3 regions of the Streptomyces sp. NPDC111802 genome follow, and region 2 is predicted to be linked to each of the others. Evidence: riboswitches for the same ligand, from Rfam matches in the RefSeq annotation. Region 2 holds a riboswitch; each other region holds the start of a gene.

Region 1 (3,242 bases), on a different contig from region 2:
AGTCGTCATAGGACCAGTGTAGGTTTGTTTCAAAGTTGAACCAAGACCCAGACCGTATAGCCAGACCGTAGAGTCGGAGAGCGCGCCCATGCCGTCGTACCCCTACGTCCTGCTGTCCGCCGCCGTCTCCCTGGACGGCTACCTCGACGACACGACTCCCGACCGCCTGCTGCTGTCCAGCCCGGCCGACTTCGACCGGGTCGACGAGGTGCGGGCCTCCGTGGACGCGATTCTGATCGGTGCCGGCACGATCCGGGCGGACAACCCGCGGCTGCTGGTGAACTCGGCCGAACGGCGGGCCGCGCGGGTGGCGGCGGGGAAGCCGGAGTATCCGTTGAAGGTCACGGTCAGCGCGACGGGCGAGCTGGATCCGGCCGCGAACTTCTGGCACACGGGCGGCGACAAGATCGTCTATACGACGGCGAAGGGCGCGGAGCGGCTGCGGCGGGCGCCGGTCGAAGCGGACGTCGTCGCGCTGGGCGATGAACTGGACTGGCGGCCCCTGCTGGCGCATCTGCGTGAGGTGCGCGGCGTCGAGCGGCTGATGGTCGAGGGGGGCGGCAAGATCCACACCCAGCTGATCCAGCAGGGGCTGGCGGACGAGTTGCAGCTGGTGCTGGCGCCGCTGTTCGTGGGGGATGCGCGGGCGCCGCGGCTGTTCGGGCCGGGTGGGTATCAGGGTGGACGGCTGCGACTGGTCGAGACGCGGCGGATCGAGGACGTGGTGCTGATGCGTTACGAGCCGACGGCGCCGGGTGCCGGTGAGCTTCCCTCCGCCGCGGATCGGCACTGGCTGGGGCTGGCGTGCGAGCTGGCGGCGCAGTGCCCGCCCTCAAAGACGGCGTTCAGCGTCGGGGCGGTGGTGGTGGCGGCCGACGGGACGGAACTGGCGCGCGGGTACTCCAGGGAGGGCGGTGATCCCGTGGTGCATGCGGAGGAGGCGGCGCTGGCGAAGATCCCGGCGGGGGATCCGAGGCTGGCGTCGGCGACGGTGTACAGCAGCCTGGAGCCTTGTACGCGGCGTGCGTCGCGGCCGGTGCCGTGTGCGCGGCTGATTCTTGAGGCGGGGGTGCGCAGGGTGGTGACGGCTTGGCGGGAGCCGGACACGTTCGTGGTCGGAGCCGATGGGAGCGGGGTGCTGGCGGGGGAGGGCGTGGATGTGGTGGTGCTCGCGGAGTACGAGGAGCGGGCGATGGCACCGAACGGGCATCTGCTGGGCTGAGGCCGGGCTTCTTCTCGCCCCCGCCGCCCTTGCCCGTCCCGTCCCTGGGGGCCGCGCCCCCAGACCCCCGCTCCGGCCCTGAAAGAAAGGCGTGTGCTTCGGGTCCTGCGGATGGCGTACTATGGATTCAACGACGCGGGGTGGAGCAGCTCGGTAGCTCGCTGGGCTCATAACCCAGAGGTCGCAGGTTCAAATCCTGTCCCCGCTACTGAAGGCTCAGGGCCGGAACTGATCAGTTCCGGCCCTGAGTGTTTTCCCGGCCGGCACGCCCGGCCGTCCGGCTGCCGTGTACGACCACCTCACGCCCACGGACTTCACCGGCGCCCCCTTCTGCAGGTGACCTTGATCGTTGTCACCAGATGTGATCGGGCGAGCGCCCTCCGCATAACAACTGACATACCGTCAATACCTGTGTGATTCCTGAGCCTTGGCCAACTCGCCCGATTTGGGCCACTGATGACCCGTAAGTCCAGGCGAGAATCGTTAATGATCAAGTGGAACAGCTTGGAATCCGCACCCCGCGTCTATTAACGTTCGATAACGCAGCGCGGTCGTCCCAGCCGTCACAAGAGGCGGCTCCGTGCGCACGCGCCGAGTCCCGCAAGGGAGCCGGGGAACCACCACCCTGGGGTGAATCGCACGGATTCCGCCGTGGAAGCACGGTTGGTATACGCGCGTAGGAGACCTTCCTGCTCCGAACCCGTCAGCTAACCCGGTAGGCGAGAAGGAAGGAAAGGAGTACGCCCACGTGGCGTCAAACCGGCCTGCTCCGCAAGCCCCGTTCGTGCCGAGCCAGCGCACCACCGACACCTTCGGCTACGACAGCTACCGCACCGACGAGGGCCCGTTCGAGGAGTGGAACCCCACCGCGGAGTCCATTCGTCCCGTTCGTGGCAGGCACCGCGTCTCCAAGCAGCGCGGCGGGGGACTCGCCCGCAGCTCCACGGTTCTCGGCGTAGGCGTCATAGCCGCCGTCGGCGCGGGCGGCATGGCCAGCGCGAACAGCGGCAAGCCGCCGGTCGCCATCACCATGCCCGACCTGCCGCTGATCTCCGACGACGACTCCTCCGAGGCCGCCGAGGACACGGCCACCGCCCTCAGCACCATGGGCGAGGCCACCGAGCAGACCGCTCAGAGCGGCTCCGACGCCGGCGAGGCGCTGCGCAGCCGGATCATCGCGCAGGCCGAGCTCCAGCAGGACCAGATCGACAGCAAGGCCGCCGCCGCTGCCGTTGCCGCCGCCGAGAAGGAGGCCGCCGCGGCCGCCGCCAAGGCGGAGCAGGAGGCCAAGGAGAAGGCCGCCGCCGCGAAGGCCGCCGCCGAGGAGGAGGCCCGCAAGAAGGCCGAGGCCGAGCGCCTCGCCGAGCTGGCCAAGCAGTACACGCTGCCGACCTCCTCGTACACCATCACCTCGACCTTCGGTCAGGCCGGCGCCTACTGGTCCTCCGGGTACCACACCGGCCTCGACTTCGCCGCCCCCACCGGCACGCTGATCAAGGCGATCCACTCCGGCACGGTCACCTTCGCCGGCTGGGACGGCTCGTACGGCTACAAGACCGAGATCACCCTCGACGACGGCACCGAGCTCTGGTTCGCGCACCAGTCCTCGATCAGCGTCAGCGTGGGCCAGAAGGTCAACACGGGCGACGTCATCGGCCGCGTTGGTGCCACGGGCAATGTGACCGGCGCCCACCTGCACCTCGAGGTGCACCCCGACGGCGCCACGAACGGCATCGACCCGATGGCGTGGCTGCAGGGCAAGGGCCTCACGCCCTGAGGTCGTGAGGTCCTGAGGCCACGAGACCCTGAGGTCCTGAGTCCCTTGAGGTCCTTGAGAGGCGTCCACTTCTGAACCCCCGGCAGTCCTGACGGCGTCCCCCCGACGTCAGGGCTGCCGGTTTTCGGTGTGCCAGGAGTGTTTACCGGGACTTTGTCGCAAGCTCGGAATGATCGGCTCCGGCACGGCAGTTGACGTAGAACATGACTTCTCTTCGCAAGCTCGGCTCCTCCGACCTCGAGG
Region 2 (3,242 bases):
TTCTACGAGCGGCATGTACGCCCCGCCACCTCCACCGTGGTGGTCGTCGGCGACCTCACCGGAGTCGACCTCGACGCGCTGCTCGGTGACACCCTGGGCGCCTGGACCGGCTCCCCGGCCGAGCCGCGGCCCGTTCCGCCGGTGACCGCGGACGACACCGGGCGCGTCGTCATCGTGGACCGTCCCGGCGCGGTCCAGACGCAGCTGCTCATCGGCCGTGTCGGCCCCGACCGGCACGACCGTGTGTGGCCCGCGCAGGTGCTCGGCACGTACTGCCTCGGCGGCACCCTCACCTCCCGCCTGGACAAGGTCCTGCGCGAGGAGAAGGGCTACACCTACGGCGTGCGCGCGTTCGGGCAGGTCCTGCGCTCCGCCCCGGACGGCACGGGCGCGGCGATGCTCGCCATCAGCGGCTCCGTCGACACCCCGAACACCGGCCCGGCTCTGGACGACCTCTGGAAGGTCCTGCGCGGTGTCGCCGCCGAGGGGCTGACCGACGCCGAGCGGGACTTCGCCGTGCAGAACCTCGTCGGGGTGGCACCGCTGAAGTACGAGACCGCCGCCTCCGTGGCGAACACGCTGGCGGACCAGGTCGAGCAGCACCTGCCCGACGACTACCAGGCCACGCTGTACCAGCAGCTCGCCGCCACCGGCACCGTCGAGGCCACCGCCGCGGCCGTGAGCGCTTTCCCGGTTGACCGTCTGGTGACGATCCTCGTCGGCGACGCGGCCGAGATCCGGGGGCCCGTCGAGGCCCTCGGCATCGGCGAAGTCACCGTCGTGGCAGCCGAGTAGCCGGACTTACGACGCCACGCGTGCGGAGGGGCCCTGGTGACGAAAGAGTCACCAGGGCCCCTTTGTGCCCGAATTGCCGAGAGGTATGCCCGAATTGAGGAGAGGTTGCCTGTCTGGCCTGTGGGATGCGCTACAAAAGCCCTGATCCGTTTGGGGATTGAAAGATGCCCCGTTTAGCGTCTTCCGGGCTGTCCGTCAGGCAGTGCGCCGCACCCGCGGCACCGGACAGCCATCGCCGAGTCCCCGTACGGCGCGAGCCAGGGGAGCCGGGGACCCATCGAAGTCCCTGGGGTGAATCGGACGCCCGCGCAAGCGCGAGGGGGTCCGTAGGAGACCTTCCTGCTCCGAACCCGTCAGCTAACCCGGTAGGCGAGAAGGAAGGAAAGGATCAGCCACTCCATGGCGTTCACCTGCGCCACCGGGAAGAACCGCCCCACCGGGAAGCATCGTCGTCCCAGCCGGTTCGAACGCACCACCGCCCGCGCGGCCGGCGTCGCCGCGCTCACCGCCACCGGTGTCATAGGCACCCTGGCCGCTCCGGCGCTCGCCGCCGAACCCGCCGCGGAGCAGACCGGCCTCATACCGGTCATCACCGTCGAGAACTCGATCGCCGACCAGCTCGACGCCCAGGCCGCAGCCCAGGAGCGGGCCGCCGAGCAGGCCGCCGCCGCGAAGAAGGCCGCCGTGGAGGCCGCGCGTCTGAAGGCGGCCGAGAAGGCCAAGCAGGAGCGCGCGGCCAAGGAGCGCGCCGCCCGTGAGGCCGAGCGCAAGCGCCTGCTGTCCTACGTCGCCCCGATCGCCAACTCGTATGTCTCCACGGGCTACAAGTCCGGCGGAGCCATCTGGTCCTCCGGCAGCCACACCGGCATCGACTTCCACGCCGCCAGCGGCACCTCCGTCCACGCGGTCGCCTCCGGCACCGTCGTCGAGGCCGGCTGGGGCGGGTCGTACGGCAACAACATCGTGATCAAGATGAACGACGGCACGTACACCCAGTACGGCCATCTGTCGTCCATCGGCGTCTCGGTCGGTCAGACCGTCACCCCCGGACAGCAGATCGGCCTGTCCGGCGCCACCGGCAACGTCACAGGGCCGCACCTGCACTTCGAGGCCCGCACCACGCCGGAGTACGGCTCCGACATCGACCCCGTCGCCTACCTGCGCTCGCACGGCGTGAACGTCTGACGGCGTCGCACCTCCCCGAAGCCCCGGCTCCCGAGCCGGGGCTTTCGGTTTCCGAACCGATCCGCTGACCAAAAAATATCCATGGATTCCGGCCCCCCGTCGGAAATTCCGGCCGGTTGCCATAGAGTCACTGCGAACACGTCATTCGTCGACGTTTCACGGGGATTAAAGCGGAGGTCGGTCATGCGTATTCCGGCGCATTCGGTGTGCACGGCGATCCGGGACGACATCGTCGCCGGTGTCTACGAGCGTGGCGGCCGACTCACCGAGGAAGTCCTCGCCCGCCGCTACGGCGTCTCCCGCGTCCCCGTCCGGGAGGCTCTGCGGACCCTGGAGGCGGAGGGCTTCGTCGTGACCCGTCGGCACGCGGGCGCGTGCGTCGCCGAACCGACCGAGCAGGAGGCCGCCGACCTGCTGGAGATGCGCACCCTCCTGGAGCCGCTCGGTGCCTCCCGGGCCGCCCAGCGGCGCACCGAGGCCCATCTGAAGGTCCTGCGCGGCCTGGTCAGGCTGGGCCAGGAGCGGGCCAGGCGCGGAAACAGCGAGGATCTGCGCTCCCTGGGCAACTGGTTCCACGAGACGCTGGCCCAGGCCTGCGGCAGCCCCGGCCTGACCTCGGTGCTGACCCAGCTGCGCCACAAGATCGCCTGGATGTACGCGGTGGAGGCACCGGCCAACCCCGTGGAGTCCTGGACCGAGCACGGCGCGATCGTGGACGCGGTGGCGCGCGGCGACGGCGAACGCGCCCGCGCGATCACAGCGCTGCACACCGAGCGCGGGCTCCCCGGGCACCGGCTGCGGTTCGGCTCCGGCGGAGAGCGCACGGAGCGTGTGAGGAATTCGCAACATCCCGTAAACATGCCGAGCCTGCGGCATTAACAAGCGCGCCGTATACAAAGAGGAGATATTTGGCGGCGGTGAATTTCCGCTGCCCTTTTTCGGGTGTGCCGTTAATTCTCGTGACGGCCTGCGGCAAAATCATGGCCGCCGATCGAAAACAGCGAAGCCGCGCCCGCCGGAAAGGCGGGCGCGGCTTCACCGTTCGCTACGGATACCCGCTCAGGTCGTTCAGACCGTCTCGGGCAGCTCCTCGAGGCCCTCGGCGACCAGCTTTGCCAGTCGGTCGAGGGCGGCGTCCGCGCCCTCGGCGTCGGAGGCGAGGACGATCTCCTCGCCGCCCTGGGCGCCCAGGCCCAGAACGGCCAGCATGGAGGCCGCGTTGACGGGGTTGCCGTCAGCCTTGGCGATCGTCACCGGGACGC
Region 3 (3,242 bases), on a different contig from region 2:
CGCGGGGCGGGAGCGGCGGCCAGGGCTGGTCCGGGTCGGCGGGGATCTCCAGCCCGAGGACCTGGCCCGCGCGAAGCGCCACGCGCGTGTGCCCCTCGGGAGACAGGTGAAGCCGGTCGCCGTCCCAGGCCCGGCGGTCCTGAACCGTCTTCAGGGACCACAGGTCGAGCACCGGGCAGCCGTACCGGTCGGCGATGGCCCGCACATGACCGTTGTACGTGGCGATCTTGCCGCGCAGATGCTTCAGCACGGGTACGCCACGGGTGTCGAAGCCGGTCGTCACCATGACGGTGCCGACGGCGGAGGTGAGCCGGGCGATCGCCCGCTCGAAGCGCTCGGCCACCTCGTCGGGGTCGGTGCCCGGCCGGATGATGTCGTTGCCGCCCGCGCAGAACGAGACCAGGTCCGGGGCCAGTTCGACGGCCTTGGGAAGCTGGTCCTCGACGATCTGGTCGAGCAGTTTGCCGCGCACGGCGAGGTTGGTGTAGTCGAAGTCGCCCTCGGGACGCCGGTCCGCGAGCAGGACCGCGAACCGGTCCGCCCAGCCGACGAACGCCCCGTCGGGGCCGGGGTCGCCGACGCCCTCGGTGAAGCTGTCCCCCACCGCGACGTACGACCCGATCACTGATCTGCTGTCACTCTTCGAATCGTCTGCCACATCGGGACATGATTCACCTTTGAATGTGACCTACGCGACCGTAGGAAGAGGTTGACGAGCGGTGAGATAAGCCACTCCCCAAGTGTTGACCAAACCTGGAATAACCCTCTGAGCAGGGGTGTTGAGCGGGTGATGACTGTCATCGGCCTCCGGGGCACGGCCACTGGACCGTGGACACACCGAAGGCCGGACCCGGGGATCGAGGTCCGGCCTTCGGTTGCGTGTCAGGCAGGTGGCTTTCGCGCGGGCGGCCGTCAGCCGATGGCAACGCCCTTGGAGCGGAGGTAGGCGACCGGGTCCACGTCCGAGCCGTAGTCCGGCGTGGTGCGGATCTCGAAGTGCAGGTGCGGGCCGGTCACGTTGCCGGTCGCGCCGGAGAGGCCGACCTGCTGGCCCGCGGTCACGGTCTGGCCGGCCGAGACGGAGAGCGAGGACAGGTGGGCGTACTGCGCGTAGTAGCCGTCGGCGAGCTGGATGACGACCTGGTTGCCGTACGCGCCACCCCAGCCGGCGGAGACGACGGTGCCCGCGCCGACCGCCTTGAGCGGGGTGCCGGTCGCGGCGGCGAAGTCGACACCGGTGTGGTAGCCGCTGGACCACATGCTGCCCGCCACCTTGTATCCGGTGCCGAGGGTCGCGCCGGTGAGCGGGGCGGAGAACCCGTTGGCGGTGCTTGCGGTCCCGGCGGCCGAGGTCGTCTTCGCGGCGGACTTCGAGGCGCTCGAGTCGTTCGAGGACGGCTTCGACGAGGGCTTCGAGGACTTCTTCGACGAGGCGGAGGACGGGGCGGACGACGAGGACTTGGGGGTGCTCGTCGTGGCCTTCTTGCCACCGATCGTGAGCTTCAGACCGGGGTGGATCAGCGACGGGTCGTCGCCGACCGCCGCGCGGTTGTCGGCGTAGAGCCGCTTCCAGCCGCCGCTGACATTCTCCTTGTCGGCGATCTTCGAAAGGTAATCGCCCACCCTCACCGAATAGGTCCGCACGCCGGTCTTCTTCTCGGCGGCCTTCTTCTCAACCGCCTTCTGGCCGGCGGCGGGAAGGGACTGAACGGCCTTTTCCGAAACGGACTGCGAGGGAGCGGCGTGGGCGCCGGTGGCCCCCATGAGCGGGAGAGCGAGAGCGGCGCCGCCGGTTCCGGCGACGGCTATGGAGCGGGTGAAGCGCAAGGGCTTCGGGCGGCGATGCTTACCCTTCGCGGGCATGGCGAATTCCTCTCCGGCGCCTGCGAGGTGAGCTGTCGGGTGCGGGCTGGAGATGCCCGGCCGCGTCGGGACGCGACTTGACCCCAAGCCGTTCCGGAGACCGGAACAGGCGGTTGTACCTGTGGGTCCCCCGCTCCTGCCGTGGACGGGTGAGTTAGCGCGGGATCCGGTCGGCGGCAGGATTAGGCGTCCGTCCGGATTGGTGGCGAACGTAAGCGAGGAAGACGCATGGGAACAAGTGAGAGGTTCCGTCCGAATGCGTTCCTGTTGATCCCTTGTGGGAATTACCGGTCACCGTGAGTGAATTCTTGGTATGCCGTCCGACTCAAAGCCCCATGAAAAACATGTGAATTACGTGGACATGACGGGCGACGCACGGTCACGAATATGACGCTCCTCACGTGACCCTGCTCCACCTCCCTTCACTCCAGAGCGAGTTGGAATGAAGTAGTCAATTCGGACAGAACACCTAGATGCGACGGAGGCGAATAACCGTCGCATCCAGATCGCCACACAGACGGGCACTTAGTCCGTGATGCACCAGTACGGCACCTCGGTGAATTTCGCCCGTTTCAAGGCATTCATACGCACCTGTCGGGTCGAGACCGCGCAGCCTCAGGGCCGGCAGGGGCTCGCCATAGCTCTGGGCCTGGAGCCAGGCGAGGACGACCGTCTCGTCCCCGAGCACGTACTGCACCGCGCTCAGTCCGCCGCGCGGGGGCCGCAGCCGGTAGAGGTCACCGCGCTGCACCAGGGGGCGGATCTCCTTGTAGAGCGTCACCCACTCCCGGGCCTCGGCCAGCTCCTCCTCGGTCCACCGCTCCAGGTCGCCGCCGACGCCGAGCACCCCCGCCATGGCGCTGACGAAGCGGAAGCGCAGTGAGCTGGCGCGGTGGTTGAGCATGGCGTTCGGACTGTCGGTGACCCAGGCCGCCATGGCCCGGGGCGGGTGGATCTGGCTGAAGCCGTGCTGGATGGCGAGCCGGTCGAGGGGGTCGGTGTTGTCCGAGGTCCACACCTGGTCGGTACGGCCGAGCACGCCGAGGTCGATCCGTCCGCCGCCGCCCGAGCAGGACTCGAAGGCGACACCGGGGTGAGCGGCGCGCAGCCGGTCGAGCAGACCGTACAGGGCACGCACATGGTCGACCCACAAGCGCTGCGGATACGGCTCACCGGGCCAGCCGGCGTCGGAGAAGCAGCGGTTGAAGTCCCACTTCACATAGTCGATCGGGGCGCTGGAGAGGAGCCCGTCGAGCTGTTCCCAGAGATACTCCTGGACGTCGTCGCGGGCGAGGTTCAGTACGAGCTGATTGCGGAATTCCGTACGCTTTCGTCCTGTTTGGTGCTGCACCCACTCCGGGTGGGCGCGATACAGCTCG

What was found. Region 2 has a riboswitch for cyclic di-AMP ahead of ACZ7NC_RS01035 (M23 family metallopeptidase). Riboswitches for the same ligand answer to the same signal wherever they lie in the genome.
Region 1: it holds a riboswitch for cyclic di-AMP, as region 2 does, so the genes downstream of both, ACZ7NC_RS17245 (M23 family metallopeptidase) here and ACZ7NC_RS01035 (M23 family metallopeptidase) in region 2, are expected to answer to the same signal.
Region 3: it holds a riboswitch for cyclic di-AMP, as region 2 does, so the genes downstream of both, ACZ7NC_RS15305 (M23 family metallopeptidase) here and ACZ7NC_RS01035 (M23 family metallopeptidase) in region 2, are expected to answer to the same signal.

What each region holds. Positions count from the first base shown of each region.
Region 1 is NZ_JBVKCZ010000013.1:202,721-205,962, forward strand. Features, by position in the region: gene ACZ7NC_RS17230 (MarR family winged helix-turn-helix transcriptional regulator) at 1-9, opposite strand, end outside; gene ACZ7NC_RS17235 (dihydrofolate reductase family protein) at 89-1,222, shown strand; tRNA gene ACZ7NC_RS17240 (tRNA-Met) at 1,357-1,430, shown strand; cyclic di-AMP (ydaO/yuaA leader) riboswitch at 1,802-1,959, shown strand; gene ACZ7NC_RS17245 (M23 family metallopeptidase) at 1,971-2,999, shown strand; gene ACZ7NC_RS17250 (aldo/keto reductase) at 3,203-3,242, shown strand, end outside.
Region 2 is NZ_JBVKCZ010000001.1:223,999-227,240, forward strand. Features, by position in the region: gene ACZ7NC_RS01030 (M16 family metallopeptidase) at 1-795, shown strand, start outside; cyclic di-AMP (ydaO/yuaA leader) riboswitch at 1,019-1,181, shown strand; gene ACZ7NC_RS01035 (M23 family metallopeptidase) at 1,195-1,980, shown strand; gene ACZ7NC_RS01040 (GntR family transcriptional regulator) at 2,164-2,859, shown strand; gene ACZ7NC_RS01045 (HPr family phosphocarrier protein) at 3,049-3,242, opposite strand, start outside.
Region 3 is NZ_JBVKCZ010000012.1:65,459-68,700, reverse strand. Features, by position in the region: gene ACZ7NC_RS15310 (SGNH/GDSL hydrolase family protein) at 1-625, opposite strand, end outside; gene ACZ7NC_RS15305 (M23 family metallopeptidase) at 913-1,863, opposite strand; cyclic di-AMP (ydaO/yuaA leader) riboswitch at 1,868-2,025, opposite strand; gene ACZ7NC_RS15300 (alpha-galactosidase) at 2,333-3,242, opposite strand, start outside.